One region of the Pseudomonas sp. LABIM340 genome, then DNA from elsewhere that is predicted to be linked to it. Evidence: predicted binding sites of a transcription regulator. Region 1 holds the regulator's gene; the other holds the start of a gene.
The links. The regulator sigma-54, encoded in region 1, starts transcription at its own class of promoters, with help from an activator protein. The targets are predictions, from matches to a motif close to ANTGGCATNNANNTTGCTNT.

Region 1 (14,145 bases):
TACGGCGCCACCAGGGTCTTGATGGTGCTGGCATCGACTTCGACGTTGAGCTTCTCGTCGATGATCGGCTGCACGCCCATGCGACCGAACAGCTCGATCATGGTGGTAATGTCGTGCAGGTGCGGCAGGTTGCAGACGGTCACCGGGGTGTCCGCCAGCAGGGTCGCGGCGAGAATCGGCAGCGCCGAGTTCTTCGCGCCGGAGATGCGGATCTCGCCATCGAGACGAGTGCCGCCGGTAATGATCAGTTTATCCATTGCTATTTTCCCCGTGGGCTCAGGAACGCTCGGCCCAGGCGGCGCGGCTGAAGAATTTCATGGTGACGGCATGGATGGCGCCGGAGGCGATCCACTCGTTCAGGTGGGCATAGATCTGTTGCTGGCGCTTGACCGGGCTCAGACCGGCGAGCTCGTCGCTGATCAGGTTCAGCTGGAAATTGCAGCCTTCGCCTTCCACTTCGATCTGGGTACCTGGGAGTTTCGATTCCAGGAAGTTTTTGACTTCTACGGCCTGCATGCTCAACCTCGTTCGGCGCCCTACGCGCGCGGGTCGGCCATGATACAAAAAAGCCCCCCGCCTGCGAACCCCGGCAGGGGAAGTCGCGGACGGAGGGCCTTTTCAGTGTTTCAATGCTGTAACGGCAGGATCTCCAGGAGTTCGCCAACCTTGGCGATTTCCTGCATGTCCTTGGGCAGGCCGGAGATCTGCAACGTCTTGCCGGCCTTGCGCGCATCACGGGTATAGGACAGCAGCAGCGACAATCCGACGCTACTGGAGTGCTCGACCGCCGAGCAGTCCAGACGCAGCGCGCCGGCCTTGCTGGAAGCGATCAGCCGCGCCCCCTGCTGACGCAGCGCGGGGCCGGTGCTGTAGTCCAGCACGCCGGCGAGGACCAGGTCGCCCTCGCTCCGCTCCGTGATACTGCCCTGACTCATTCTGCGCCGCCTTCCGGCTGGCCCTTGGCAGCGTCCTTGGCCTTGGCGACCACCTGACCCCAACCGGCGATGGTGGCTTCCAGGTCGTTGCGATTCTTCTGCATGGAGTCGGCGAACTGGTCACGGAACAGCTTGCCGATGTTGATGCCGTTGATGATCACGTTACGCAGACGCCAGCTGCCACCCTGGTTGACCATGGTGTACTGCACCGGATAGACGGCACCGTTGCCACCGATCACTTCCATGTTCACCGAAGCGCGGTCCTGCTCCTGCTTGCCAGTGTTCAGCACGCGGATGTCCTGGTTGTCGTACTCCAGCAGCGCGTTGCCGTAGAACTGGAACAGGCTGTTCTTGAAGGTTTCCTCGAAGCGCTTGACCTGCTCCGGAGTCGCCTGACGGGAGTACTTGACCGTCATCACGCCCTTGGCGATGCCCTCGGAATCCACGACCGGACCGAGAATGCGGTTCAGGGTGTCGTAGAACGCCTGGGGATTGGCCTTGTAGCTGGCCTTGTTGGTCTTCAGGTCCGACAGCAGGCTGTCGACGGTCTGCTGCACGACCTGCTGAGCGGTCTGCTCGGCCTGGGCGAACAGCGGCAGGACCGCGAGCAGAACCAGGAAGCCACGGCGCAAGGTTTTCAACATGGAGTGAGTCCTCATTTCTTCGAGTCGTCTTTGTTGACCGAATTCAGCAGGAACTTGCCGATCAGGTCTTCCAGCACGAGTGCCGACTGGGTGTCCTTGATGGTATCGCCTTCCTTCAGCAGCTCTTCATCGCCACCGACGCTGATGCCGATGTACTTCTCGCCCAGCAGGCCGGCGGTCAGGATCGAAGCGGTGGAGTCGTCCGGCAGGTTGTTGACCTGGCGATTGATCTCCATGGTCACACGACCACGATAGCTGTCATGGTCCAGGTCCACCGCAGTGACCTTGCCGATGGTGACGCCAGCCATGGTGACTTTGCCACGCACGGTGACGCCGGCGATATTGTCGAAATAGGCATACAGCTTGTAGGTATCGCCCGAATTGCCGATGGTCAGTCCGCTGACACGCAGGGCCAGCAGCAGCAGGGCCAGCAGGCCGGCCAGAATGAACAGGCCTACACCGATTTCCAGGGTGCGGGTTTGCATCAGAAGTCTCCAAACATCAAGGCGGTCAGGATGAAGTCCAGCCCCAGCACGGCCAGGGAGGCATACACAACGGTACGGGTGGTGGCGCGGCTGATCCCCTCGGAGGTGGGTTCGCAGTCATAACCCTGGAACACGGCGATCCAGGTCACGACGAAGGCGAACACCACGCTCTTGATCACGCCATTGAGAATGTCCTTGGTGAACTGCACGCTGTTCTGCATGTTCGACCAATACGAACCGTCATACACACCCAGCCAGTCCACGGCGACCAGGGCTCCGCCCCAGATGCCGACGACACTGAAGATAGCTGCCAGCAGCGGCATCGAGATGAAGCCCGCCCACAGGCGCGGAGCGATGATGTACTTGAGCGGGTCGACGCCGATCATCTCCAGGCTGGACAGCTGCTCTGTGGATTTCATGTTGCCGATCTCGGCGGTCAGCGCGGAACCCGCGCGCCCGGCGAACAACAGACCAGTCACCACCGGTCCCAGTTCACGCAGCAGCGTCAGCGCGACCATCTGGCCGACCGCCTGCTCGGAGCCGTAGCTCGCCAGGATGTTGTAGCCCTGCAGGGCCAGCACCATGCCGATGAACAGGCCGGAGACGACGATGATCGCCAGCGACAGCACGCCCACCGAATACAGCTGCTTGAGCAGCAGCTGGAAGGCGCCGCTGTGCACACGGCGACCGAAGATGGCGTGCACCAGGAACAGGGTCGAACGGCCCAGCGATTCGAGGACATCGAGGCCCGCACGCCCGAGCAGGCGAACTCGCTCGAGCGGTGAAGTCTTGCGCATCAACGTTCTCCCAGCAGGTCGGCGCGGTAATCGCGAGCAGGATAGTGGAACGGCACCGGACCATCCGGGATGCCCTTCATGAACTGACGAACCCGCGGATCATCGAGACCCTGCAGGTCAGCCGGCGTTCCGTGACCGAGCACGCGGCCGTCGCCGACGATATAGATGTAGTCGGCGATGCTCGCGGTTTCCGCGAGGTCGTGGGACACCACGATGCTGGTGATCCCCAGGGCATCGTTGAGCAGGCGGATCAGGCGCACCAGCACGCCCATGGCGATCGGGTCCTGGCCCACGAAAGGCTCGTCGTACATCAGGATCTGCGGATCCAGCGCGATGGCGCGGGCCAGCGCCACGCGACGCTTCATGCCGCCGGACAGCTCATCCGGCATCAGCTCGACGGCTCCGCGCAGGCCCACGGCCTGCAACTTCATCAGCACGATGTCACGAATCATGTCTTCGGGCAGCTCAGTGTGCACGCGCAGCGGGAAGGCCACGTTCTCGAAGACATCGAGGTCGGTGAACAGCGCGCCGCTCTGGAACAGCACGCCAAACTGCTTGCGCATGTCGAACAGGTCGCTGCGGCCCAGCGTGGGGAGGTTCTGGCCATTGACCCACACTTCGCCGCTCGCCGGCCGCAGCTGGGCGGCGATCAGTCGCAACAGGGTGGTCTTGCCACAACCTGACGGTCCCATGATCCCGGTGACCTTGCCGCGTGGAATGCGGATGTCCACGTTATCGAAAATCTTACGCGTGCCACGCTTGAAGCTCAGGCCCTTCAGCTCGACCGCGTATTGGTCATTGGTGCTCATAGAACTCCTTTCATCACGGCGCTGTCCGTTGCCCCGTCTGTCACACGGCAGAAACACGGCGCGGCAGGCCGAACGGCCGCGAACTATAACACCCCGCGAAGCCACGCCCCAAGGGCTGCTAAGCCACTGTTAAGGCTCAGTTCAGCAAAATGCGCTCAACATTGAGATACCAGTGGTGAAGCCTTTACCGCTTTCCCGTTATAATCTCGCACTTCATTTTGCCCCGCGCCTTTCGAACATGAGCCAGAAACACGATTTCATCCAATCGGCACAACGCACCATCCGCCTCGAGCGTGACTCGGTGGACGCTCTGCTGCCGCGCATTGGCGCCGATTTCTCCCTGGCCTGCGAGCTGCTGCTGGCCTGCAAGGGCCGCGTGGTCGTGGTCGGCATGGGCAAGTCCGGGCACATCGCCCGCAAGATTGCCGCCACCCTGGCCAGCACCGGCACCCCGTCCTTCTTCGTACACCCGGCCGAGGCCAGCCACGGCGACATGGGCATGATCACCAAGGACGACGTTGTCCTGGCCCTGTCCAACTCCGGCTCCACCGCGGAAATCATCACCCTGCTGCCGCTGATCAAGCGCCTGGGCATCACCCTGATCAGCATGACCGGCAACGCCGAGTCGCCGCTGGCCAAGGCCGCCGAGGTCAACCTCGACGCCAGCGTGGAGCATGAAGCCTGCTCGCTGAACCTGGCGCCGACCTCCTCCACCACGGTTTCCCTGGTGATCGGCGACGCGCTTGCCATCGCCCTGCTGGAAGCCCGCGGCTTCACCGCCGAAGACTTCGCTTTCTCGCACCCGGGCGGCGCACTGGGCCGCCGATTGTTGCTGAAAGTGGAAAACATCATGCACGTGGGTGAAGCACTGCCGCAGGTTTCCCCCGGCACTTCGCTCAGCGGCGCGCTGCTGGAAATGACCCGCAAGGGCCTGGGCATGACCATCGTGCTCGGCGAGGACGGCCGCCTGGCCGGGATCTTCACCGACGGCGACCTGCGCCGCACCCTGGACAAGGGTCTGGACGTGCGCCAGGTGACCATCGACCAGGTGATGACCGTGCACGGCAAGACCGCCCGCCCGGACATGCTTGCCGCCGAAGCCCTGAAGATAATGGACGACCACAAGATCAACGTACTGGTGGTGGTCGACGACAAGGATCACCCGGTCGGCGTCCTGCACGTCCACGACCTGACCCGCGCGGGAGTCATCTGAATGACCGCCGACCTGCTGCAACGTGCGAAAGCGGTCCGCCTGGCGGTGTTCGACGTCGATGGCGTGCTCACCGACGGCAAGCTCTACTTCCTGCCCGACGGCGGCGAGTTCAAGACCTTCAACACCCTGGATGGCCAGGGCATCAAGATGCTGATGAACTCCGGCGTGCGCACCGCGATCATCACCGGTCGCTCGAGCCCGGTGGTCGAGCGTCGGGCGAAGAACCTGGGCATCAACCACCTGTACCAGGGCCGCGAGGACAAGCTGGTCGCCCTCGACGAGCTGCTCGCCGAACTGGGTCTAGGCTATGAAGAAGTCGCCTACCTGGGCGACGATCTGCCCGATCTGCCAGCCATTCGCCGTGCAGGCCTCGGCATGGCAGTCGCCAGCGGCGACGCTTTCGTCCGTCAGCACGCCGACGGTGTAACCCAGGCCCGTGGCGGCGAAGGTGCCGCCCGCGAGTTCTGCGAACTGATCCTGCGCGCCCAGGGCAACCTCGAAGCTGCCCAGAACGCGTATCTCTAGAGCCGAACATGCCCAAGACATTCCAACAGAAGCTGTTGTTCGCCCTGATCGCCATCGGGCTGATCGCCCTCGGCTATTACTGGAACGTGCGCCTGGACTTCAACGAGCGCCAGCTCAAGTCGCAGACCAGCGACGCCATCGATTTCTACGTGGTGAACGCCAAGAGCGTTCAGTACCGCGTCGACGGCTCCCTCGCCTACGAGATGACCGCCGACAAACTCGAACACCTGAAAGCAAGCGACGTGACCCTGGTTACCACGCCCGACCTCTACTTCCACCGGGAGAATGAGCCTCAGCCGTGGCACGTCCAGAGCGTTCGCGCCGAAGTGGCCCCCGAAGGCAAGCAGGTCGAGCTGATCGACGACGTGCGCGTCGCGCGCACCGACGCGCAGCAGCGCACGCTCCTGCTCAACACCTCGCGCATGACGGTGTTCCCAGACAAGGACTATGCGCAGACTGACCAGCCCGTGAAGATTACCGAACCCAACGGTGTGACCACGGCAGTTGGCATGAAAGCGTATCTGAAAGACAGCCGGATGCTCCTGCTGTCCAACGTAAGAGGTCAGCATGAGGCTCGTTAACACCCTCCCCCTTCTTTTCAGCCTCGCCGCCGCTATCGGCAGCTCTGCCGCCTGGGCTCTTCCCACCGACCGGGAACAGCCGATCCGCGTCCAGGCCGACAGCGCCGAACTGGATGACAAGCAGGGCGTGGCCGTGTATCGCGGCGACGTGGTGGTAACCCAGGGCAGCATGAAGCTGACTGGCAACACCGTTACGCTCAAGCAGAACAAGGACGGCGAAATCGAAGTCGTCACCTCGGTCGGCAAGCCCGCCTACTTCGAACAGAAGCCGGCGCCGGACAAGCAGATCACCCAGGCCTACGGCTTGACCATCCAGTACTTCGTCTCGCAGAACCGCGTCGTTCTGATCGACCAGGCCAAGGTGATCCAGGAAGGCAACACCTTCGAAGGCGAGAAGATCGTCTATGACACCCAGCGCCAGATCGTCAACGCAGGCCGCGCCACCGGCTCCCAGGTGACCACGCCGCGCCCGCGTATCGACATGGTCATCCAGCCCAAGAAAAAGCAGGATCAAGCGCAGTAATGGCTACGCTAACCGCCCAGCACCTCGCCAAGAGCTACAAGAGCCGGCAAGTCGTCCGCGACGTCAGCATGAGCATCGAGAGCGGGCAGATCGTCGGCCTGCTCGGCCCCAACGGAGCGGGCAAGACCACCTGCTTCTACATGATCGTCGGCCTGGTTCGCGCCGATCAGGGCGTCGTGCGCATCGACGAGCAGGATGTCACCCACCTGCCCATGCACGGCCGCGCCCGCGCCGGCATCGGCTACCTGCCGCAGGAAGCCTCGATCTTCCGCAAGCTGTCGGTGGCGGACAACATCGGCGCGATCCTCGAGACCCGCACCGACCTCGATCGCGCCGGCCGCCAGGAAGCCCTGGAAGGCCTGCTCGAGGAATTCCACATCCACCACATCCGTGACAACCTCGGCATGAGCCTGTCCGGTGGTGAGCGACGCCGCGTGGAAATCGCCCGCGCGCTGGCCAGTTCGCCGAAGTTCATCCTGCTGGACGAACCCTTCGCCGGCGTCGACCCCATCTCCGTGGGCGACATCAAGCAGATCATCCATCACCTCAAGGCCAAGGGCATCGGTGTACTGATCACCGACCACAACGTCCGCGAGACCCTGGACATCTGCGAAACGGCGTACATCGTCAACGACGGTCAGCTGATCGCCGAAGGCAGCGCCGAGAGCATCCTCGCCAACGACCTGGTGAAGGAAGTCTACCTGGGCCACGAGTTCCGCCTCTAAGGCCTGTCTCCAAGGCCCCGTGCCGCGCCCCTGCCAGGGCGTGGCAGCTCCATCTCTCCACCAAGCGTGGCGCGGCCCGTCGGCCGCTCCGCGACGCAGCCGGCTGCCTGCCGTACCCTGGTGCAACCGGGTTGTAACGAAAGGTCGACAGCCCCTAGGCAAAGCGTCCAAACTCAGGCATATAATTTGCTTCCTCGCGGCACCCCGGTGTCCGTAGTCGTGGATATGGCGCGCTTCGCGCCAGCGAACAAGGTGCCTAGTTCCAGCCATGAAACCATCGCTAGTCCTCAAGATGGGCCAGCAGCTGACGATGACTCCGCAGCTGCAACAGGCCATCCGACTGCTCCAGCTCTCCACGCTGGACCTCCAACAGGAAATCCAGGAAGCCCTGGAGTCCAACCCGATGCTGGAGCGCCAGGAAGAAGGCGAGGACTTCGACAACAGCGATCCCATGGCGGACGGTGCCGAGTCCGGCGCCAACGGCACCAGCAGCAGCTCCCAGGACAACTTCCAGGAAAGCACCACACCCAGCGTCGACAGCCTCGACGAGGACCAGTGGGCCGAGCGCATCCCCAACGAACTGCCGGTCGATACCGCCTGGGAAGACATCTACCAGACCAGCGCCAGCAGCCTGCCCAGCAACGATGACGACGAGTGGGACTTCACCTCCCGCACCTCCGCTGGTGAAAGCCTACAGAGCCATCTGCTGTGGCAACTCAACCTCCTGCCGATGTCCGATACCGACCGCCTGATCGCCCTGAGCATCATCGACGGCATCACGGACGACGGCTACCTCGACGAGTCCCTCGACGACATCCTCGCCTCCATCGACCCGGAACTGGGCGTGGAGATGGATGAAGTGGAAGTCGTCCTGCGCCGCGTGCAGCAGCTCGAACCCGCCGGCGTCGGTGCCCGCAACCTGCGCGAATGCCTGCTCCTGCAGCTGCGCCAGATGCCGACCAAGACCTACCTGCTGGCCGAGGCCATCCGTCTGGTCAGCGATCACCTGGACCTGCTCGGCAGCCGCGACTACAGCCAGCTGATGCGCCGCATGAAGCTCAAGGAAGACGAGCTGCGCGAGACCATCGAGCTGATCCAGTCGCTGCACCCGCGGCCCGGCTCGCAGATCGAATCCGGCGAAGCCGAATACGTCGTCCCGGATGTCATCGTGCGGAAGAACAACGAGCGCTGGCTGGTGGAACTCAACCAGGAAGCGGTGCCGCGCCTACGCGTGAACTCGCAGTACGCGGGCCTTGTGCGCCGCGCCGACTCCAGCGCCGACAACACCTTCATGCGCAACCAGTTGCAGGAAGCGCGCTGGTTCATCAAGAGCCTGCAGAGCCGCAACGAGACGCTGATGAAGGTGGCGACCCAGATCGTCGAGCACCAGCGCGGCTTCCTCGAGTATGGCGAGGAAGCGATGAAGCCACTGGTTCTGCACGACATCGCCGAGGCGGTGGGCATGCACGAGTCGACCATCTCCCGCGTCACCACGCAGAAATTCATGCACACGCCGCGTGGCATCTTCGAGCTGAAGTACTTCTTCTCCAGCCACGTCAGCACCTCCGAAGGCGGCGAGTGCTCGTCCACCGCGATTCGCGCCATCATCAAGAAACTGGTCGCGGCGGAAAGTCCGAAAAAGCCATTGAGTGACAGCAAGATCGCTGGTTTACTGGAGGCACAGGGCATTCAAGTGGCACGTCGTACCGTCGCCAAGTACCGGGAGTCCCTAGGAATCTCTCCCTCGAGCGAGCGCAAGCGGCTGGTGTGACGTTGATCCACGCCAAGGTGTTCCGGCGGCAGGCCCCATAACCTGCCACTTACACACGGGCAACAAGGAGAAAGCGGTATGCAAGTCAACATCAGTGGACATCAACTGGATGTGACCGACGCCCTGCGCGACTATGTCGGCGAGAAACTTGGCCGACTGGAGCGCCACTTCGACAAGATCACCAATGTTCAGGTCATCATGGAGGTCGAGAAGCTGAAGCAGAAAATTGAAGCCACCCTCCACATCGCCGGTGGCGAAGTGGTGGCCTGCGCGGAACATGAAGACATGTACGCGGCCATCGACCTGCTCACCGACAAGCTCGACCGCCAACTGATCAAGCACAAGGAAAAATACCTCGAACGCCAGCAAGGTGTTGGTGTCCGTTAACCCCTCCCTATGATCCGACTTGAGCAAATCCTGACCCCCGGCCGTTCCCTCGTGAACGTGCCGGGCGGCAGCAAGAAACGTGTCCTCGAACAAATCGCCAACCTGGTGGCTCGCGAGCTGCCGGGTTTCGATTCCCAAGACATCTTCGACAGCCTGGTGGCCCGGGAACGCCTGGGCTCCACCGGCTTCGGCAATGGCATCGCCATTCCGCACTGCCGCCTCCCCGGCTGCCAGTCGCCCATCAGCGCCATCCTGCACCTGGATCACCCGGTAGACTTCGACGCCCTCGACGGCGCGCCGGTCGACCTGGTGTTCGTGCTGCTGGTGCCGGAAGCGGCCACCGAGGAGCACCTGGAACTGCTGCGGCAGATCGCCTCCATGCTCGACCGCTCCGACGTCCGCGACCGCCTGCGTCACGCCGCCAACGGCGAGGACCTGTACCGGATCGTCGTGGACTTCCAGAACAACGGGCACTGATCATGCGCCTGATCATCATCAGTGGGAGATCCGGCTCGGGCAAGAGCACCGCGCTCAACGTGCTCGAGGACAACGGCTTCTACTGCATCGACAACCTGCCGGCCAGCCTCCTCCCGGACCTGGCCCAGCGCGCACTGCTGCACACCGAGCTGCTGCATCCGCAGGTCGCCGTCTCCATCGACGCGCGCAACCTGCCCAGCCAGCTGCAGCGCTTCCCCGAGCTGCTGCAGGAAGCCCGAGACAAGCACATCCAGTGCGACGTGCTGTACCTCGATGCCGATGATGAGACGCTGCTCAAACGCTTCTCCGAGACTCGCCGACGCCACCCGTTGACCACCGACACTCGCTCCCTCGCCGAGGCCATTAGCGACGAGTCGAACCTGCTGGCGCCGATCGCCGACCTGGCCGATCTCAAGCTCAACACCACCAACCTGAACCTCTACCAGCTGCGCGACGTGCTCAAGCTGCGCCTACTGAACAAGCCCGAACTGGGCACCGCCTTCCTGGTCGAATCCTTCGGCTTCAAGCGTGGCATGCCGGTGGACGCCGACCTGGTGTTCGACGTGCGCTGCCTGCCCAATCCGTACTGGAAGCCCGAACTGCGCGAGCACACCGGGCTGGAAGCGGAAGTCCAGGAGTACCTGGCGGCGCAACCGGACGTCGAGGAGATGTACCAGGATATCCTCGCCTACCTGAACAAATGGCTGCCGCGCTTCGCCGCGAGCAACCGGGCCTACGTGACCATCGCCATCGGCTGCACCGGTGGCCAGCACCGCTCGACCTACATTGCCGAGCGCATTGGTCAGGCCCTCAAGGAAACTCTCACCAACGTACAGATTCGCCACCGCGACCTGAGCTAAGCAGCGACAGACAACAAAAGGACAGCCCCTCGCGATGCCCGCCCTCGAAGTCACCATCATCAACAAGCTTGGCCTGCACGCTCGCGCGGCGGCCAAATTCGTCGGCGTCGCAGGGCGGTTCCCCTGCCAGGTTCGCGTGGGCCGCAATCCGGAGAGTACGGTGGACGGCAAGAGCATCATGGCCGTGATGATGCTGGCCGCCGGCAAGGGCACCAATCTGCACCTCGCCGCCGAAGGTGAGCAGGAAGACGAAGCAATCAAGGCGCTGGTCGACCTGATCAACAACTACTTCGACGAAGGCGAGTGACGCGCCGGGCCCTCAGCCCAGCGACGTATCCAGCACCATCATCAGACAGAAGCCAATGATCAGCCCCTGTGTGGCCTGCGCCGCGTGGCCGCGCCGCTGTGATTCGGGAATGATCTCGCGCACCACCACATAGAGCATCGCGCCCGCCGCTGCGGCCAGTCCCCAGGGCAGGAACATCCGCGAGATGCCGATCAGCCAGGCGCAAAGCACCGCGAACAGGGGCTCCACCAGCCCGGAAGCCGCACCCGCCAGCGCCGCCTTGCCGCGCGAAACGCCCGCCCCAGCCAGTACCAGCGCGATCGCCAGCCCTTCGGGCACATCCTGCAGCGCGATCCCCAGCGCCAGGCCGCTCGCGCCCTGCACCTCTCCGCCGGCAGCAACCCCCACAGCCATGCCTTCGGGAATGTTATGCAGAACAATGGCGGCGACGAACAGCAGGATGCGTGCGGGCACCTTGCCTTCGGCCACGCCCTGAATATTCGCCTGGGCGTCTTCGAGCACCCGACCGAACACCGCCAGACCGAAGGCTCCCAGAGCCAAGCCGAGACTGACCAGCAGCGAGGCCAGCCAGGTCGGGCGCCCGGAAGCTTCCGCCGCCTCCAGCGCCGGCAGCAGCAGGGAAAAGGCCGTGGCGGCCAGCATGACCCCGGCGCCGAAGCCAAGCATGGTGTCGGCGATGCGCGCCGGCATGCTGCGCACCAGCAACACCGGCAGAGCACCCAGGGCGGTCCCGAGTGCGCAGAGCATGCCGCCATGCAGGGCCAGGTACATCGGCGGAGACAGCTGCAGCCGCGCCAGTTCCATCAGGTGCTGGGCCACGAGCACACCTCCGCCGAGGACGATGCTCAGTCCCAGCAACCAACGCAAATTGCGTCCTCCGCTTTCACGCAGACTCTGCACGATCAGACGCATGCTGCTGCCTTCGGTTTCATCCTTTGCCTCGTGCCTGCTGGGCCACTCGGTAGCGGCGCAGCACCTCCGGCCAGGCGACCACGTTGTAGAAAGCCGCAATGTATTCCGGCCGGCGGTTCTGGTAGCGCAGGTAGTAGGCGTGCTCCCAGACATCCAGGCCGAGGATCGGCAGGTTGCCCTGCATCAGCGGGCTGTCCTGGTTACCGCTGCTCTCGACGACCAGCTGGCCCTGCGGATCGACGCTCAGCCACGCCCAGCCGCTGCCGAAGCGAGTCAGCGCCGCCTTGGTAAAGGCCTGGCAGAAGGCGTCGTAGCCGCCCAGTTCAGCGTCTATCGCCTGGCGCAGCTCTTCCTGCGGCTGACCGCCACCATCCGGTGCCATCACGGTCCAGAACAGTGAATGGTTGGCGTGGCCGCCGCCGTTGTTGATCACCGGTCCGCGCAGGGCGGCGGGGAGACTGTCGAGTTGCTGCAGCAGTCGCTCTACCGGAGTCTCCGCGAACTCAGTGCCTTCCAGCGCTGCGTTGAGGTTGTTGATGTAGGTCTGGTGGTGCTTGCTGTGGTGGATTTCCATGGTCTGCGCATCGATGTGCGGCTCCAGCGCAGCGTAGGCATAGGGCAAGGCAGGCAGGACGTGAGGCATCTTCAAACCTTCTATCAGTGGTAGCGCATCGACTCAGCGATAGCGCATCGACTAGTGGTAACGCATCGAATGCACGGCAGTGAACAGCCCCGGACGCAGCTCTACCGCACCCTGGCGGCGCAGCAGGCGCTGGGTGCGCGGGTACGTGCCGTGTTCGCCGATGAAGTTGAGCAGCTCGACGTAGGTACGGCGGCTGTGCTGCACCGCTGCGGCGCGCAGATCCGAGCATTTGCGCAGGTCCTCCCCCAGCGCGAGCAGGCGCTCGTGGCAGGCGCAGAGGTACTCAGCGGTCTCTTCCGGTTGGCCCAGCTGCAAGTGCAGGTCACCGAGGTTGTGGTGCGAGATGACGAAGGCCATCACCGCTTCCTCGGCGTCATGCCACCGATCCAGCAGCACCTGTGCCAGCGCCAGAGCGTGGAGGTAGTGCTCACGGGCATCGATCAATTCCTGACGAATGAAGCAGCGGTTGCCCAGTTCGATGGTGCGTTGCCAATGACGCATGGCAGGTTCCTCCAGCGGGTGGGGCGGACTCAGAGTCCGCCGGCGGTGAGCTTCTCGGGATCGAGCAGTTGCTCGAGGCGGGCACGATCCAGATCAGTGTTTTCGAGCGCGACCTCGATGATCGGCCGGCCCTCGCGATAAGCTTGCTTGGCGATCTCGGCAGCCTTCTGGTAGCCGATGATCGGGTTCAGCGCGGTGACCAGGATCGGGTTGCGCGACAGCGCCTCACGCAGGCTCGCCTCGTTGACCTTGAAGCTGGCGATGGCCTTGTCCGCCAGCAGGCGGCTGACGCTGGCCAGCAGGTGGATGCTGTGCAGCAGGTTGTCGGCGATCACCGGCAGCATCACGTTCAGCTCGAAGTTGCCGGACTGCCCGGCGACCGCGATGGTGGTGTCGTTGCCCATCACCTGGGCGGCGACCATGGCGGTGGCTTCCGGAATCACCGGATTGACCTTGCCGGGCATGATCGAGGAGCCCGGCTGCAGGGCCTCCAGCTCGATCTCGGCGAGGCCGGCGAGCGGGCCGGAGTTCATCCAGCGCAGGTCGTTGGCGATCTTCATCAGCGCCACGGCCAGCGCCTTGAGCTGGCCGGAGGTGGCCACGGCGATGTCCTGGGCGCCGATCAGCGCGAAGAAGTCGTCACCGGGGCGGAACACCAGGCCGGTCAGGCCATTGAGCTCCTCGCAGAAGCGCGCGGAGAACTGCGGATGGGCGTTCACCCCGGTACCGACCGCAGTGCCACCCTGGGCGAGTTGCTGCAGTGCCGGCAGTTGTGCCTCGATACCCTGCAATGCCTGGCGCACCTGCTGGGCCCAGCCACCGAGCACCTGGCTCAGGCGTACCGGCATGGCGTCCATCAGATGGGTCCGGCCGGTCTTTACGTGCTGGTGAACAGCCTTGGACTTCCTCTCCAGGGTCGCATGCAGGTGGTCAAGCGCTGGCAGAAGATGCTGGTGGACCTCCAGCGCCGCACTGATGTGGATGGTCGAGGGGATGATGTCATTACTGCTCTGCCCGCAGTTGACCTGGTCATTGGCATTGACCGGCTTG
Region 2 (14,145 bases), 1.5 Mb from region 1:
CATCTCCATGGGCAACCCGCACGGCGTGCTGCGCGTGGATGACGTGGACAGCGCTCCGGTGCGCACCCTGGGGCCGAAACTGGAAATCCACGAAAGCTTCCCGCAGAAGGCCAACATCGGCTTCCTGCAGATCGTCAATCCGCACCAGGCGCGCCTGCGCGTCTGGGAACGCGGCGCCGGCGAGACACTGGCCTGCGGCACCGGCGCCTGCGCTGCCGCCGTTGCCGGCATCCGCCAGGGCTGGCTGCAATCGCCGGTACAGATCGACCTTCCCGGCGGACGGTTGTCCATCGAGTGGGCAGGACCGGGTCAGCCCGTTATGATGACCGGGCCCGCCGTGCGGGTGTTCGAAGGCCAGGTACGTCTATAACCGGGACGCTTATGACCGATACTCCGCAGGACCCCACCGTTACGCTCGAAGCCGAACAGGTCGCCGACTATCTTCGCCGGCACCCTGAATTCTTCGTCGATCATGACGAGCTGATCCCGGAGATGCGCATTCCGCACCAGCCGGGCGACGCCGTGTCGCTGGTGGAGCGCCAGGTCCGCCTGCTGCGCGAGCGCAACATCGAGATGCGCCATCGGCTGTCGCAGCTGATGGACGTGGCCCGCGACAACGACCGCCTGTTCGACAAGACCCGCCGCCTGGTGCTCGACCTGCTCGACGCCACCAGCCTCGAGGAAATCGTCAGCACCACGGAAGACAGCCTGCGCCACGAGTTCCTCGTGCCCTACGTCAGCCTGATCCTGTTCAGCGACAACAACCTGCCGGTGGGCCGTTCGGTGAGCAGCGCCGAGGCGCACCAGGCCATCGGCGGCCTGCTGTCGGGCGGCAAGACCGTCTGCGGCGTGCTGCGCCCCCACGAGCTGGCCTTCCTGTTCTGCGAAAGCGAACGCGAGCAGGTCGGCTCCGCCGCCGTGGTGCCGCTGACCTTCCAGGGCCTGCACGGCGTATTGGCGATCGGCAGCCCCGATCCGCAGCACTACAAGAGCTCGCTGGGCACGCTGTTCCTGGGCTACGTCGCCGAAGTCCTCGCGCGGACCCTGCCGCGCTTCTCCACGCCACTGCGCTCGGTACGCTGATCCCGCCGGGCCTTCACCGCTGGGAGCTGATCGCTTGTCGCTCGAAGCCGATCTGGATGCCTACCTGGAACACCTGCGCAGCGAGCGCCAGGTGTCCGTCCATACCCTCGATGGCTATCGCCGCGACCTGCTGCGCCTCGCCGCGCTCTGCGAAAAATCCTCGCTGAACGAGTGGCCCGCGCTGCAGGTGCGCGACCTGCGCATGTTCGTCGCCCGCCTGCACCAGCAGGGCCTTGCCAGCCGCAGCCTGGCGCGCCTGCTGTCGGCCACCCGCGGGCTGTACCAGTACCTGATCCGCGAAGGCCGTTGCCGGCACAACCCCGCCGACGGACTCGCCGCGCCCAAGGGCGCTCGCAAGCTGCCGCGTACGCTGGATACCGACCGAACCGCGCAACTGCTCGACGGCGGCGTCGAGGACGACTTCATCGCCCGCCGCGACCAGGCACTGCTGGAGCTGTTCTATTCCTCAGGCCTGCGCCTCTCCGAACTGGTCGGCCTCGACCTGGAGTGGCTGGACCTCAAGGACGGTCTGGTGCGCGTGCACGGCAAGGGCAACAAGGTGCGCGAGCTGCCGGTCGGCCACGCCGCGCGGCAGGCCATCGAGAACTGGCTGCCGCTGCGGGCCCTCGCCTCGCCACAGGACAACGCAGTGTTCATCGGCCGCAGCGGCAAGCGCCTGACGCCCCGCGCGATCCAGTTGCGCGTGCGCGAAGCCGGCGTGCGCGAACTGGGCCAGCACCTGCATCCGCACATGCTGCGGCACTCCTTCGCCAGTCATATGCTGGAGTCTTCCCAGGACCTGCGCGCGGTGCAGGAGCTGCTCGGCCACGCCGATATCGCCACCACGCAGATCTACACCCACCTGGACTTCCAGCACCTCGCCACGGTCTATGACCAGGCGCACCCACGGGCACGCCGTAAACCCGGAGCAGAAGAATGAGTATCCGTCTGGTCACCTTCGACCTCGATGACACGCTGTGGGACGTTGCCCCGGTGATGAACAGCGCGGAAGCCACCCTGCGCGACTGGCTGGCAGTGAACGCCACACGGTTGGGCCCGGTGCCCATCGAACACCTGTGGGCGATCCGCTCGCGGCTGATGGAGCAGGACCCGATGCTCCGGCACCGACTGAGCGAACTGCGCCGCCGCATCCTGTACCACGCCCTGCTCGACGCGGGTTATCCACAGGCCGAGGCCAGCGACCTGGCCGAGGCCGGGTTTCAGACCTTCCTTCACGCGCGGCACCAGGTGGCGCTGTTCCCCGAGGTGCACCCGACCCTGGAGCAACTGGCCAACCGTTTCATCCTCGGCGTGCTCACCAACGGCAACGCCGACGTGCGCCGCCTGGGCCTGGCCGATTACTTCCAGTTCGCCCTCTGCGCGGAAGAGCTGGGCGTCGGCAAACCCGACCCGCATCCCTTCCAGGAAGCGCTCAAGCGCGGCGGCGTTGCGGCGGAACACGCCGTGCACATCGGCGACCACCCCAGCGATGACATCGCCGGCGCGCGGCGCGCGGGCATGAAGGCGATCTGGTTCAACCCGGCGCGCAAGGCGTGGGATGGTGAAGAGGCGCCCAGCGCGATCATCCACAACCTGTCCGAGCTGCCGGGCGTGCTGGCAAAACTCTGACTCCGGCCGCCCTGTAGGAGCGCGCCATGCGCGCGATCGCGGGCATGGCCCGCTCCTACAGGGCGCCAGTCGCAAGCATAGAAATTGCGCAACAAACAGACATGAAAAAGCCCCGCCGCTCCTCTCGGAGCGGCGGGGCTTTTCGACTCGCGTCAGATATCAGATAGGGCGGCTGCCGTATTTGCTATCCGGTTTCTTGGGCGGGTCGGCCACGACGTTCGGCTCGATCTCCTGCACCTTGCCGCCGCGAGTGAGGAATTCCTCCATCGCACGGGCCAGTGCATCACGATCCTTCTGCTTGGCTTCGACCGAGGGCAGTTCCTCTTCTTCCGCAGCGGCCTTGGCTTTCTTGCCACCGCCCTTGGGAGAAGGGGCTTCATCCCCATCGCCGCTGTCTGCTTCGGCGTCGCTGTCGTCCGCTGCGGCGAGTTCCTCGCCATCGTCCTCGTCAGCGCCGTCCAGCTCGTCCTGTTCCAGTTCTTCGTCGCTCATTGTTCAACCTCTGTGGTGCTGCAAAGCACGTTAGTTATAGCCCAGCTGCGCGCTTTGACGAACGCCGCCGGAAAAAATTCATACAAGCTCGCCCTGCCAGGTCGCCACTATGCTGCGCGGGCCGCCGTGGTCACGGTGCTCGCCCAGATAGATACCTTGCCAGGTGCCCATTGCCAAGCCTCCCCCCTGTATCGGCAGCGTCAGCTGACAGCCCAGCAGGCTCGACTTGAAATGCGCCGGAAGGTCGTCCGGACCTTCGTAGTCATGTTCATAGCCGCTCTCGCCCTGGGGCACCAGGCGATTGAAGAATCGCTCGAAATCGCGGCGCACCGAGGGGTCGGCATTCTCGTTCACCGTCAGCGAGGCGGAGGTGTGCTGCAACAGCAGGTGCAGCAGGCCGACCCGGCACTTCGACAACTCCGGCAACGCGGCCAGGATCTCGTCGGTGATCAGGTGGAAACCTCGCGGGCGAGGGCGCAGGGTGATGGTCTTCTGCTGCCACATGGCGGGCAATCCTTCCGTCGCTAACGGTGATGCGCGCGCATTCTAGCGTGCTGATCGAAAAAACAAAGGGCGCCCGAGGGCGCCCTTCGTCGAACTTGCGCGAACCGTTACAGGTTGTAGCCGCGCTCGTTGTGCAGGGAGAGGTCCAGACCCACGGTTTCCTCTTCCTCGGAGACGCGCAGGCCCATGACCAGGTCCAGGACCTTGAGGATCACGAAGCTGACGATACCGGTGTAGACGATGGTGAAGGCCACGCCCTTGAACTGGGTGAACAGCTGCGCGCCGATATCGGTCACGGTGCCGAAGCCGCCCAGTGCCGGGGCTGCGAACACGCCGGTGAGCAGGGCGCCGACGATACCGCCGACAGCGTGCACGCCGAAGGCGTCCAGGGAGTCGTCGTAACCGACAGCACGCTTGAGCGTAGTGGCAGCGAAGAAGCAGATCACGCCAGCGGACAGACCGATGACGATGGCGCCCATCGGGCCGCAGGTACCGGCAGCCGGGGTGATGGCGACCAGACCGGCAACCACGCCGGATGCGATGCCCAGGGCGCTCGGCTTACCGTGGGTGATCCACTCGGCGAACATCCAGCCCAAGGCGGCGGCGGCAGTGGCGATCTGGGTGACCAGCATGGCCATGCCGGCGGTGCCGTTGGCGGCAGCAGCGGAACCGGCGTTGAAGCCGAACCAGCCGATCCACAGCAGGGCGGCGCCGATCAGGGTGTAGCCCAGGTTGTGCGGGGCCATGGCAGCGGTCGGGTAGCCCTTGCGCTTGCCGAGGACGATGCACGCCACCAGGCCAGCGATACCGGCGTTGATGTGCACCACGGTGCCGCCGGCGAAGTCCAGCACGCCCCAGTCCCACAGCAGGCCGCCGTCACCGCTCCAGACCATGTGGGCGATCGGTGCGTAGACCAGGGTGAACCACAGTGCGGTGAAGATCAGCATGGCCGAGAACTTCATGCGTTCGGCGAAGGCGCCGACGATCAGGGCCGGGGTGATGATCGCGAAGGTCATCTGGAACATCACGAAGACGCTCTCAGGGAACAGCGCGGCGGCGGAAGTCAGGCCGCTGGTGGTCAGGCCGCTGAGGAAGGCCTTGTCCAGTCCGCCGACGAAGGAAGCGAAGTTGACCACGCCCTTTTCCATACCGACGGTATCGAAGGCCAGGCTGTAGCCGTAGACGACCCAGAGGATGCTGATCAGCGCGGTGATCGCGAAGCACTGCATCATGATCGACAGGACGTTCTTGGCGCGCACCATGCCGCCGTAGAACAGCGCCAGGCCAGGGATGGTCATCAGCAGCACCAGGGCGCTGGAAATCAGCATCCAGGCGGTGTCGCCGCTGTTCAGGACGGGGGCCGCAGCCTCGTCGGCCAAGGCCAGACCGGGCATTGCGAGGGGCAATAGGGCGCCTAGCCCTGCGTATTTGCGCAGAGTCATTGTTGTTTCTCCTGGGGCGTGGGGTTCGGTGTGGGCTTGGCTTAGATCGCGTCGGTGCCGGTTTCGCCGGTACGGATACGAATGGCCTGTTCCAGATTTACGACAAAGATCTTGCCGTCACCGATCTTCCCGGTGTTGGCGGCCTTGGTGATGGCTTCGATAACACGATCCAGCTGGTCATCGGCGATGGCGACGTCGATCTTCACCTTCGGCAGGAAATCGACAACGTATTCCGCGCCACGGTACAGCTCGGTGTGACCCTTCTGCCGGCCGAAGCCTTTGACTTCGGTCACAGTGATGCCCTGCACGCCGATCTCGGACAGCGACTCACGAACGTCGTCCAGCTTGAACGGCTTGATGATGGCTGTGACTAGCTTCATGTAACTCTCTCCCGTGTTTTGGTGGACCCGCCCCAGGAAGAACGAACCCGGAGACAAGTCTAAGCGCAGTGTCTGGCTTTTGTAATGCGCCGGCCGCCCTACCTCAGCACTCCGACTGCCTTGATCGAAGCAATCCACCGCCTCGCCTGCCGCACCGGAACTGCATCGGTGCACGCCATATCTGCCCCAAAGCATGAAGCTTGCCAGTTCGTGAAAATGCCCGTGGCATCAGGCACTTGGCCTGAAACGGGGCTTTCTGGCGAATCGCCAGCGCCGCTCTGGCGCACCGAAAGCGCGCACGCAGAGCGGGCACACTGCTCAAAAAGCGTGCAACCCGGCGCGCCGCAGCCAGCGCTGGCTGCGTGATAGACTGCGCTCTGATTCAATCCGGAACCCATGAACCATGCTGCCGCCCAAAGCCTTCCTCGATGCCATCAGCCAACAAGCCGGACGCCTGTTCGGTGGCGAATCGCCCCTGCCGAAGGCCGAGCTGGAAGCCCAGTTCAAGGTTCTGATGCAGAGCGCCTTCAGCAAGCTCGACCTGGTCAGCCGCGACGAATTCGACAGCCAGATGGTCGTCCTCGCGCGCACCCGCGCCCGCCTCGAAGCACTGGAAGCGAAGGTCGCGGAGATGGAAGCCAGGCTCTCGCCCGCCGACACCACCGCCCCCGCCGCCTCAGAATAAGTCCCGCCTGGCGGGCGGCATGGAATCCAGGAGTGATCCATGTCCCTCGCCATCGTCCATAGCCGCGCCCAGGTCGGCGTGGAAGCGCCCGGCGTCACCGTCGAGGCGCACCTCGCCAACGGCCTGCCGTCACTGACCCTGGTCGGCCTGCCCGAAGGCGCCGTGAAGGAGAGCAAGGACCGCGTGCGTAGCGCCCTGCTCAACTCGGGCTTCGACTTCCCCAACCGCAGAATCACCCTCAACCTCGCCCCGGCCGACCTGCCCAAAGACGGCGGGCGCTTCGACCTAGCCATTGCCCTGGGCATCCTCGCCGCCAGCGGCCAGTTGGCCGACGCCGCCGGACTGGATGGTCTGGAATGCCTGGGCGAACTGGCGCTCTCCGGCACGCTGCGACCGGTACCCGGCGTGTTACCTGCCGCGCTGGCAGCCCGTACTGCCGGGCGCGCGCTGTTGGTGCCGAAGGAGAACGCAGAGGAAGCCAGCCTCGCCAGCGGCCTGACCGTCTACGCCGTCGGCCACCTGCTGGAGCTGGCCGCGCACTTCAGCGGCCAGGAGCGCCTGCGCCCCTACGAGGCCAACGGCCTGCTGCGCGCCACGCCGCCCTACCCCGACCTCGCCGAAGTGCAAGGCCAGGCCGCCGCCAAGCGCGCGCTGCTGGTGGCCGCTGCCGGCGCGCACAACCTGCTGTTCAGTGGGCCGCCCGGCACCGGCAAGACCCTGCTCGCCAGCCGCCTGCCCGGCCTGATGCCGCCGCTGGATGAAGACGAAGCGCTGCAGGTCGCGGCGATCCATTCCGTGGCCGGGCGCGGGCCGCTGACCCACTGGCCGCAACGCCCATTCCGGCAACCCCACCACACCGCGTCCGCGCCCGCACTGGTGGGAGGCGGCAGCCGCCCGCAGCCAGGGGAAATCACCCTGGCGCACGAAGGCGTGCTGTTTCTCGACGAGCTGCCGGAATTCGATCGGAAGGTACTGGAGGTGCTGCGCGAGCCGCTCGAAGGCGGCGAGATCGTCATCGCCCGCGCAAACGGCCGCGTGCGCTTCCCGGCGCGCTTCCAGCTGGTGGCGGCGATGAACCCCTGCCCCTGTGGCTATCTGGGCGACCCCAGCGGCCGTTGCCGCTGCTCGCCGGAGCAGATCCAGCGCTACCGGGCCAAGCTCTCCGGGCCGCTTCTGGACCGCATCGACCTGCACCTCACCGTCAGCCGCGAAAGCACCAGCCTCGCGCCCAGCGGGCCGAGTACCAGCAGTGCCGAGCTGGCTGTACAGGTCGCCGCCGCACGCCAGCGCCAGCTCGCCCGGCAGGGTTGCGCCAACGCCTTTCTGACCCTGAAGAAGATGCACCAATACTGTGCATTGACCCCGGAAGACCAAGCCTGGCTGGAGAAGGCCGGCGAGCGCCTGAACCTGTCACTGCGCGCCCTGCACCGGATTCTCAAGGTCGCGCGCACCCTCGCCGACCTGCAGCAGGCGGACAGCATCGCCCGCCCGCACCTGGCCGAAGCCCTGCAGTACCGCGCGGGGCACTAGCCCGGCAGGTCCTGCGTGACGGCAAGGAGGTTCAGCTCCACCGTCGCGTTCTTCGGCAACTGGTAGACGCCGACCGAAGTGCGCGTGTGAACACCAGCCGCGCCCAGCACCTCATACAGCACCGCCGAGGCACCGTCGGCCACCTCGCTCTGCTGCGTAAAGTGCTCCGCCGACTGCACGAACACATTGAGCTGCAGCACCTTGCGCACACAGTCGAGGTCGCCCAGCGCCTGCCGCAGCAGCGCCAGCGCCCGCATCACGCAGACCTTCGCGGCCAGCTGGGCGTCGGCCAGCGACACCTCGCTGCCCGCCCGGCCGGTGACGACGACCACATCACCCACCCGTGGAATCTGCCCACTGAGGTGCACCTGGTTTCCGTCGATGAGGAAGGGCACGTAGTTGCCGCCGATCTTCATTTCCCCGCTGAAGTCGTAGCCGAGTTCGGCGGCGATCCTTTCGAACGCAGCAGCGCGCGTCTCGCTCATAAACACTCCCTGATTGGTCAGTTTCTGATCAGCAGCGCCAGAACGGCCGCATCGCCTCTATCCGCGCCTGCTCGCGGGTGACGCCGATATCCTTCAGCTGCGCATCGGACAGCTCCAGCAGCTGCTTGCGGGTACGCACGCGGCGCCAGAACTGCTGCCAGCGGCTTTCCTGCGGGGCGCGCGGAGCTTCGCGCACGCCGGGAATCTCCAGCAGTTCCTGTTGGTAAAGGGTCAGCCGCACATCGCTCAGGCCGCTCATGTCGTCACTCCTCCAGTCGAACACTTTCGAACATGGGACTAGCGTGACGAATCGGCGGAAATCATTACAGATTCAACGCGGTTAAGTTTTTTCCATACAGACTCGAGCGAAATCCTTCTGAATGGCGTATTTTCTGCCGATCTGTACTGCATTCCGCCGAGTCTGTCCCACACGGGAGATCTGTCATGAAACGCTACGCGCAGCTGGCCGCCACCCTCGGCGACCGCATCGAGCAGGGCCTGTACCGTCCCGGCGACCGCCTGCCCTCGGTGCGCGCGCTAAGCGAGGAGCACGGCGTCAGCATCAGCACCGTGCAGCAGGCCTACCGCGTGCTGGAGGACTCCGGGCTGGTGGAGCCCAGGCCGAAGTCCGGCTACTTCGTACCCGAACGCCGCGAGCTGCCGCCGATGCCGGCCATGACCCGCCCGGCGCAACGGCCGGTGGATGTGTCGCAGTGGGACCAGGTGCTGGAGCAGGTGCGCCGCGCGCCCGGCGGCGATTTCGTTCAGCTCGGGCGCGGCACACCGGACATCGCCAGCCCGTCGCTCAAGCCGCTGCAGCGGGCGATGGTGCACGCCGCGCGCCGCACCGACCTGCAGAGCCTCGGCTACGAAGGCATCCAGGGCTCGCTGCCGCTGCGCGAGCAGATCGCCCGGCTGATGCTGGATTCCGGCTGCCAGGTGCCGCCCAGCGAGATCGTCATCACCACCGGCTGCCAGGAGGCGCTGGCCATTACCCTGCGCGCCATCTGCGAGCCGGGCGACATCATCGCCATCGACTCGCCGAGCTTCCACGGCGCCATGCAGGCGCTCAAGGCGTATGGCCTGAAGGCGCTGGAAATCCCCACCGACCCCACCAATGGCATCAGCCTGGAGGCGCTGGAACTGGCCATGGAACAGTGGCCGGTGAAGCTCATCCTGCTCACCCCCAACTGCAATAACCCGCTGGGCTACATCATGCCCGACGCCCGCAAGCGCGCCCTGCTCACACTGGCGGCGCGCTATGACGTGCCGATCCTCGAGGACGATGTCTACGGCGAACTGGCCTACGCCTACCCGCGGCCGCGCAGCATCAAGTCCTTCGACACCGACGACCGCGTGCTGCTGGCCAGTTCGTTCTCCAAGACGGTGGCGCCCGGTCTGCGCACAGGCTGGGTGGTACCGGGGCGCTACCTGGACCGCATCCTCCACTTCAAGTACATCGCCAGCGGCACCTGCGCGCCGCAACCGCAGATGGCCCTGGCCGAGTTCATCGGCGGCGGCCACTACGAGCCGCACATCCGTCGCATGCGCGCGCAGTACCAGCGCCACCGCGACCTGATGACCGAATGGGTCGGCCGCTACTTCCCCGAAGGTGCGCGGGTGACCCGGCCGCGTGGCGGCTTCATGCTCTGGGTCGAGTTCGACCCGCTGTTCGACAGCGTGCGACTGAACCAGGAGCTGCGCCGCGACAACGTGCAGGTGGCGGCGGGCAACATCTTTTCCGCCTCGGGCAAGTACCGCAACTGCATCCGCATGAACTACTCGAACCGCGACCTGGCGGTGATCGAGGATGCCGTGCGCAAGGTCGGCGCCTGCGCCCGGCGGCTGACCGCCGAGCTGCGCGAGCAGCAGGCCGAGCCGCTGCCGGCCTGAGGCGAAACATTTATCCACAGCCCGGCGCTGCCCCGTGGCCGCGCCCTGCTGTACCTTGGTTTCCTTTTGCCAGGCACCCGCTTTGACCAGTCTCACCCTCGGCCCGCTGGCCCTTCCCCTGCCCCACGTGCTGCTCTACCTCGGCTTCTTCGGCGCCCTGCTGGCCGGCTGGCTGGCCGGGCGCAAGCGCGGCGCCAACCCCGAAGGCGCGCTGTTCGCCATGCTCCTCGGCGGCCTGCTGGTGGCGCGGCTGGCCTTCGTCGCACGCTACTTCGAGCAATACGCGACAACGCCGCTGAGCATCGTGGATATCCGCGATGGCGGCTTTCTCGCCCTGCCGGGAGTGATCGCCGCCGCACTGATCGGCGCGCTGCTGGCCTGGAAGCGGACAGAGCTTCGCCGCCCGCTGGCCATCGCGGCCGTGGTCGGTGTGTGCCTGTGGGGTGGCGGCAAGGCCGTGACCTCGGCGCTGGACCGCAGCCAGCAGATTCCCGAACTCACCGTGATGGACCTGCGCGGTGCCGCCGTGGACCTGCGCGCGCTGGATGGCCGGCCCATGGTGGTGAACCTCTGGGCCACCTGGTGCCCGCCGTGCCGGCGCGAGATGCCGGTGCTGGAGGCCGCTCAGCAACAGCGCAGCGATGTGCGCTTCCTTCTGGTCAACCAGGGCGAGAACGCCGAGGCCGTGCAGCGTTTCCTGCGCGACCAGGGCCTGAGCGAAGCGGCGGTGCTGCTCGACAGCGGCAACCGTCTCGGCCAGGCCACCGGCTCCTACGGCATGCCCACCACGCTGTTCTACGACGCCCAGGGGCGCCTGAAGCACAGCCAGATGGGCGAGCTGTCCGCCGCCAGCCTGGAGTACGGGCTGGGCCAGCTCAAGGACTGACCCGCCCGGCGCTTCAGCGGAAGCGTCCGACCTCGTCGCGCAGGCCGGCGGCCAGGCTGTCCAGCTCGCGCACGGTCTGCGCCAGATCGGCCACCACCTGACGCTGCTCGCTGTTGGCCTGGGCGATGCCCTGCAGGTTGCTGCTGAGCAGGGTCGCGGTGCGGCTCTGCTCCTGGGTCGCGGTGGTGATGGCGGCGAACTGCTCGCCGGCCGCACTGCTCTGCTGGGAGATTTCCGCCAGTGCCGCAGCGACCTTCTCGTTCAGCGCCAGCCCGTGCTGCATCAGCTGGCTGCCCTGCTCGATGGTCTCGGTGGCGCTGCCGGTGTCCTGCTGGATGGCGCCGATCATCTGCGAGATTTCCGTGGTGGCGGCCTGGGTGCGCGCCGCCAGGCTGCGCACTTCATCGGCAACCACGGCAAAACCGCGCCCCTGCTCGCCGGCACGGGCGGCCTCGATGGCGGCGTTGAGCGCCAACAGGTTGGTCTGCTCGGCAATCGAAGTGATCACCCCGACGATGCTGCCGATCTCCTGGGAGCGCGTGCCGAGGCGGTTCACCCGCTCCACGGTCTGCTGCAGCGCGCCGGCGATCTGCGCCAGCGAGGCAGAGGCATCGTCCATGGAGTGCAGGCCGATGCGCGTCTGCCGGGTGTTCTCGCTGGCCATGCGTTCGGTGCTGCGCATGTTGTCGGCGATGTCCATCGAGGTGGCGCTGAACTCTTCCACCGCGCCGGCCATGCTGTTGATCTCGCCGGACTGCTGCTCCATGCCGGCGTACGCGCCGCTGGACAGGCCCGACAGCGAACGTGAGCAATGCCCCACTTCCTCCGCCGCGCCGCGCACCCGCGAGACCATGCTGGAGAGCGCTTCGCCCATCTGGTTGAAGCTGCGCGCCAGGTCGCCGATCTCGTCATGACTGGCAACCGACAGGCGCGCGCCCAGGTCGCCGGCGCCCAGCGCATGGGCCTGGCGCACCAGGTCACCCAGCGGGCGCAGGCGGCGCTGCAGCAGCCAGGTGGTGGCGATCACCGCCAGCAGCATGGCGATCAGGCTGCCCATGGCCAGTTGGCCACCGACGCGCCAGGTCACCGCGCGGATCTCGTCCTTGGGCATGCTTGCGACGACGGTCCAGGGGCCGCCGGCGAAGGGTTGCGCCACGCTGTAGAAGTCGTCCTGGCTGTCGCTCCAGAAGCGGCCGCGGCCGGGGCTGTCCAGCAGGCTGGCGAGGCTGTCGGCGACGCGTTCGGGGTTGCGCGCGCCGGCCGGCGGCACCAGCCAGTGGTGCTGTTCATCCAGCAGCGCCAGCGAGCCGCCCTGACCGAGGCGGAAGCGGCCGAGGTTGTCGAACTGGCGCTTCTGCGCGTCGGTGTAGTCGAAGCCGACGAACAGCACGGCGATCACCCGCCCGCTGCCATCGCGCACCGGGGTGTACTGGGTCATGTAGAAGCGATCGAACAGCAGCGCGCGGCCGACGTAGCTTTCGCCGCGCATCAGCAGCGGGTAGGCCGGGCTGTTGTGGTCGAGCACGGTGCCCATGGCGCGGCTGCCGTCCTGCTTCATCAGCGAGGTGGTGATGCGCACGAAGTCGTCGCCATCGCGCACGAACACGGTGGCGACACCGGCGGTGAGCTGGCGGAATTCGTCGACCAGGGTGAAGTCGCCGTTCAGGCGGGTGTCGCCCAGGTACAGCGCCGGGGCTTGCAGCGCGGCGACCGGCACGCGCTCATCGGTGTGCGCTTTCAGGCCAGCGGCGAAGCGCTTCTCGAACAGGCCGGCGAGGCGCTGGGTGCTCTCGCGCAGGGTGCCGTGGAAGGTTTCCAGCTGGTCCGCCAGCAGGCGCGCTTCGCTGGCGAGGTGTTCTTCGCGGGTGGTCAGGGTAGCGCTGTCTAACGAGCGCAAGGCAAACAGCGTGCTGCCGCTGATCAACAGGATCAGGAGCACGGCCAGGGCCATCGCCAACTGCAGGGCGATGCGGGATCGGGGCTGGTTCATTTTTCTGCTTCTGCACGCAACGGCGGGCCGTCGCCCGTTGTTCGAGGAGCGGCCTGCTTCGGTTCGAGGGGAGTGCCGGCGTGGTTCGCCGGTCTGCACAGGCTATCGGCGGCGCGTGACAATACTTGAGTCATTCACCCGGATTTGGCTTGGGCCGGGGGCTCCAGCGCTCACCTGTAGGCGCGCGCCATGCGCGCGATCGCGGGCATGGCCCGCTCCTACAGTGTGAATCCGGAGTCAGTCCGCAGGATGGTGTGGAGCGCAGGACCGTAGGGCGCATAACCCGGAACGGGTTATCCGCCGCATGCGCGACGGCTACCAGAGCAGCCGGGAGCACGACGTAGGATGGCGTGGAGCGCAGCGATACCCATCCAACGCATGCGCACCGGGCAGCATGGGTATCGCTGCGCTCCACGCATCCTACAAAAACAGGTCAGGTGCGCAGGTGGTTTTCCATCAGGCCCACGGCATCGCGCCAGCGCAGCCAGAGGTTGCCTTGCCAATCCATCACCGGCAGCGACTCGCCCAGCAGGTGCTGCATGCGCCGACGTGGCAGGCGGGAGTCGTGGTTGAACTGGTCACGCAAGGCGGGCACAACCTCGTTGGTCAGCCATTGGCGCAGGCTGCGGTTTTCCGGGTGGTGGCAGTAGATCAGCAGCAGGGCGTAGAGGCCGCTCTCGCTGACCAGCAGTTCCGGCTCGGCACTGCCGGCAAGGCGCTCACGGCGGGACTGGTCGTGGTCCAGCCGGCCGATGAGATGGGCTTCGACGGGGCGGTTGATCAGCTTGCTCAGGTCGCGGACCACGAACCACGCCTGCTGCTCGATCAGCAGGGCGCGCAGTTGCCGGTTGTAGCGGACGAACAGGGTTGGGATCAGGCCGTCATCGGCCGGGGAAATCGAAAGGTTCATGCTGGAGCTCCTTGCTCAATCAAGAAGCCGCCGCCCGAACTGCCAAAAGAGGGAGGCGGACCGTGCAAGGGTGGAAACCAGCGCAATGTTGTCACAAAGCCGGCCGGACAGAAGTCCGCCTCACACGGCCCGCCATGGACAGCAAAGCGAACCCGGCACCGAACGGGTGCCGGATTGCTCCTGTATATAGCGACAACAACACTGCACGGGTTTCCACGCCCGGCCACGATGACACT

Region 2: the regulator sigma-54 is predicted to act here: its motif matches at 5,719-5,738, upstream of glnK (P-II family nitrogen regulator).

Annotation. Positions count from the first base shown of each region.
Region 1 is NZ_CM200227.1:1,154,408-1,168,552, reverse strand. It holds gene murA (UDP-N-acetylglucosamine 1-carboxyvinyltransferase) at 1-257, opposite strand, end outside; gene ABKS89_RS05650 (BolA family protein) at 277-516, opposite strand; gene ABKS89_RS05645 (STAS domain-containing protein) at 627-935, opposite strand; gene ABKS89_RS05640 (Tgt2/MlaC family protein) at 932-1,579, opposite strand; gene mlaD (outer membrane lipid asymmetry maintenance protein MlaD) at 1,591-2,064, opposite strand; gene mlaE (lipid asymmetry maintenance ABC transporter permease subunit MlaE) at 2,064-2,861, opposite strand; gene ABKS89_RS05625 (ATP-binding cassette domain-containing protein) at 2,861-3,670, opposite strand; gene ABKS89_RS05620 (KpsF/GutQ family sugar-phosphate isomerase) at 3,909-4,883, shown strand; gene ABKS89_RS05615 (KdsC family phosphatase) at 4,884-5,408, shown strand; gene lptC (LPS export ABC transporter periplasmic protein LptC) at 5,417-5,989, shown strand; gene lptA (lipopolysaccharide transport periplasmic protein LptA) at 5,976-6,512, shown strand; gene lptB (LPS export ABC transporter ATP-binding protein) at 6,512-7,237, shown strand; gene ABKS89_RS05595 (RNA polymerase factor sigma-54) at 7,506-9,008, shown strand; gene hpf (ribosome hibernation-promoting factor, HPF/YfiA family) at 9,087-9,395, shown strand; gene ptsN (PTS IIA-like nitrogen regulatory protein PtsN) at 9,405-9,872, shown strand; gene rapZ (RNase adapter RapZ) at 9,875-10,732, shown strand; gene ABKS89_RS05575 (HPr family phosphocarrier protein) at 10,767-11,039, shown strand; gene ABKS89_RS05570 (ZIP family metal transporter) at 11,052-11,945, opposite strand; gene ABKS89_RS05565 (superoxide dismutase) at 11,968-12,594, opposite strand; gene ABKS89_RS05560 (DUF2753 family protein) at 12,646-13,095, opposite strand; gene fumC (class II fumarate hydratase FumC) at 13,125-14,145, opposite strand, start outside.
Region 2 is NZ_CM200227.1:6,346,335-6,360,479, forward strand. It holds gene dapF (diaminopimelate epimerase) at 1-370, shown strand, start outside; gene ABKS89_RS29215 (DUF484 family protein) at 382-1,083, shown strand; gene xerC (tyrosine recombinase XerC) at 1,118-2,023, shown strand; gene ABKS89_RS29225 (HAD family hydrolase) at 2,020-2,712, shown strand; gene sutA (transcriptional regulator SutA) at 2,872-3,204, opposite strand; gene ABKS89_RS29235 (secondary thiamine-phosphate synthase enzyme YjbQ) at 3,283-3,708, opposite strand; gene ABKS89_RS29240 (ammonium transporter) at 3,816-5,150, opposite strand; gene glnK (P-II family nitrogen regulator) at 5,192-5,530, opposite strand; gene ABKS89_RS29250 (accessory factor UbiK family protein) at 5,934-6,215, shown strand; gene ABKS89_RS29255 (YifB family Mg chelatase-like AAA ATPase) at 6,255-7,745, shown strand; gene ABKS89_RS29260 (RidA family protein) at 7,742-8,230, opposite strand; gene ABKS89_RS29265 (DUF1127 domain-containing protein) at 8,259-8,489, opposite strand; gene ABKS89_RS29270 (aminotransferase-like domain-containing protein) at 8,675-10,123, shown strand; gene ABKS89_RS29275 (prolipoprotein diacylglyceryl transferase family protein) at 10,206-11,009, shown strand; gene ABKS89_RS29280 (methyl-accepting chemotaxis protein) at 11,023-12,999, opposite strand; gene ABKS89_RS29285 (BRO-N domain-containing protein) at 13,433-13,909, opposite strand.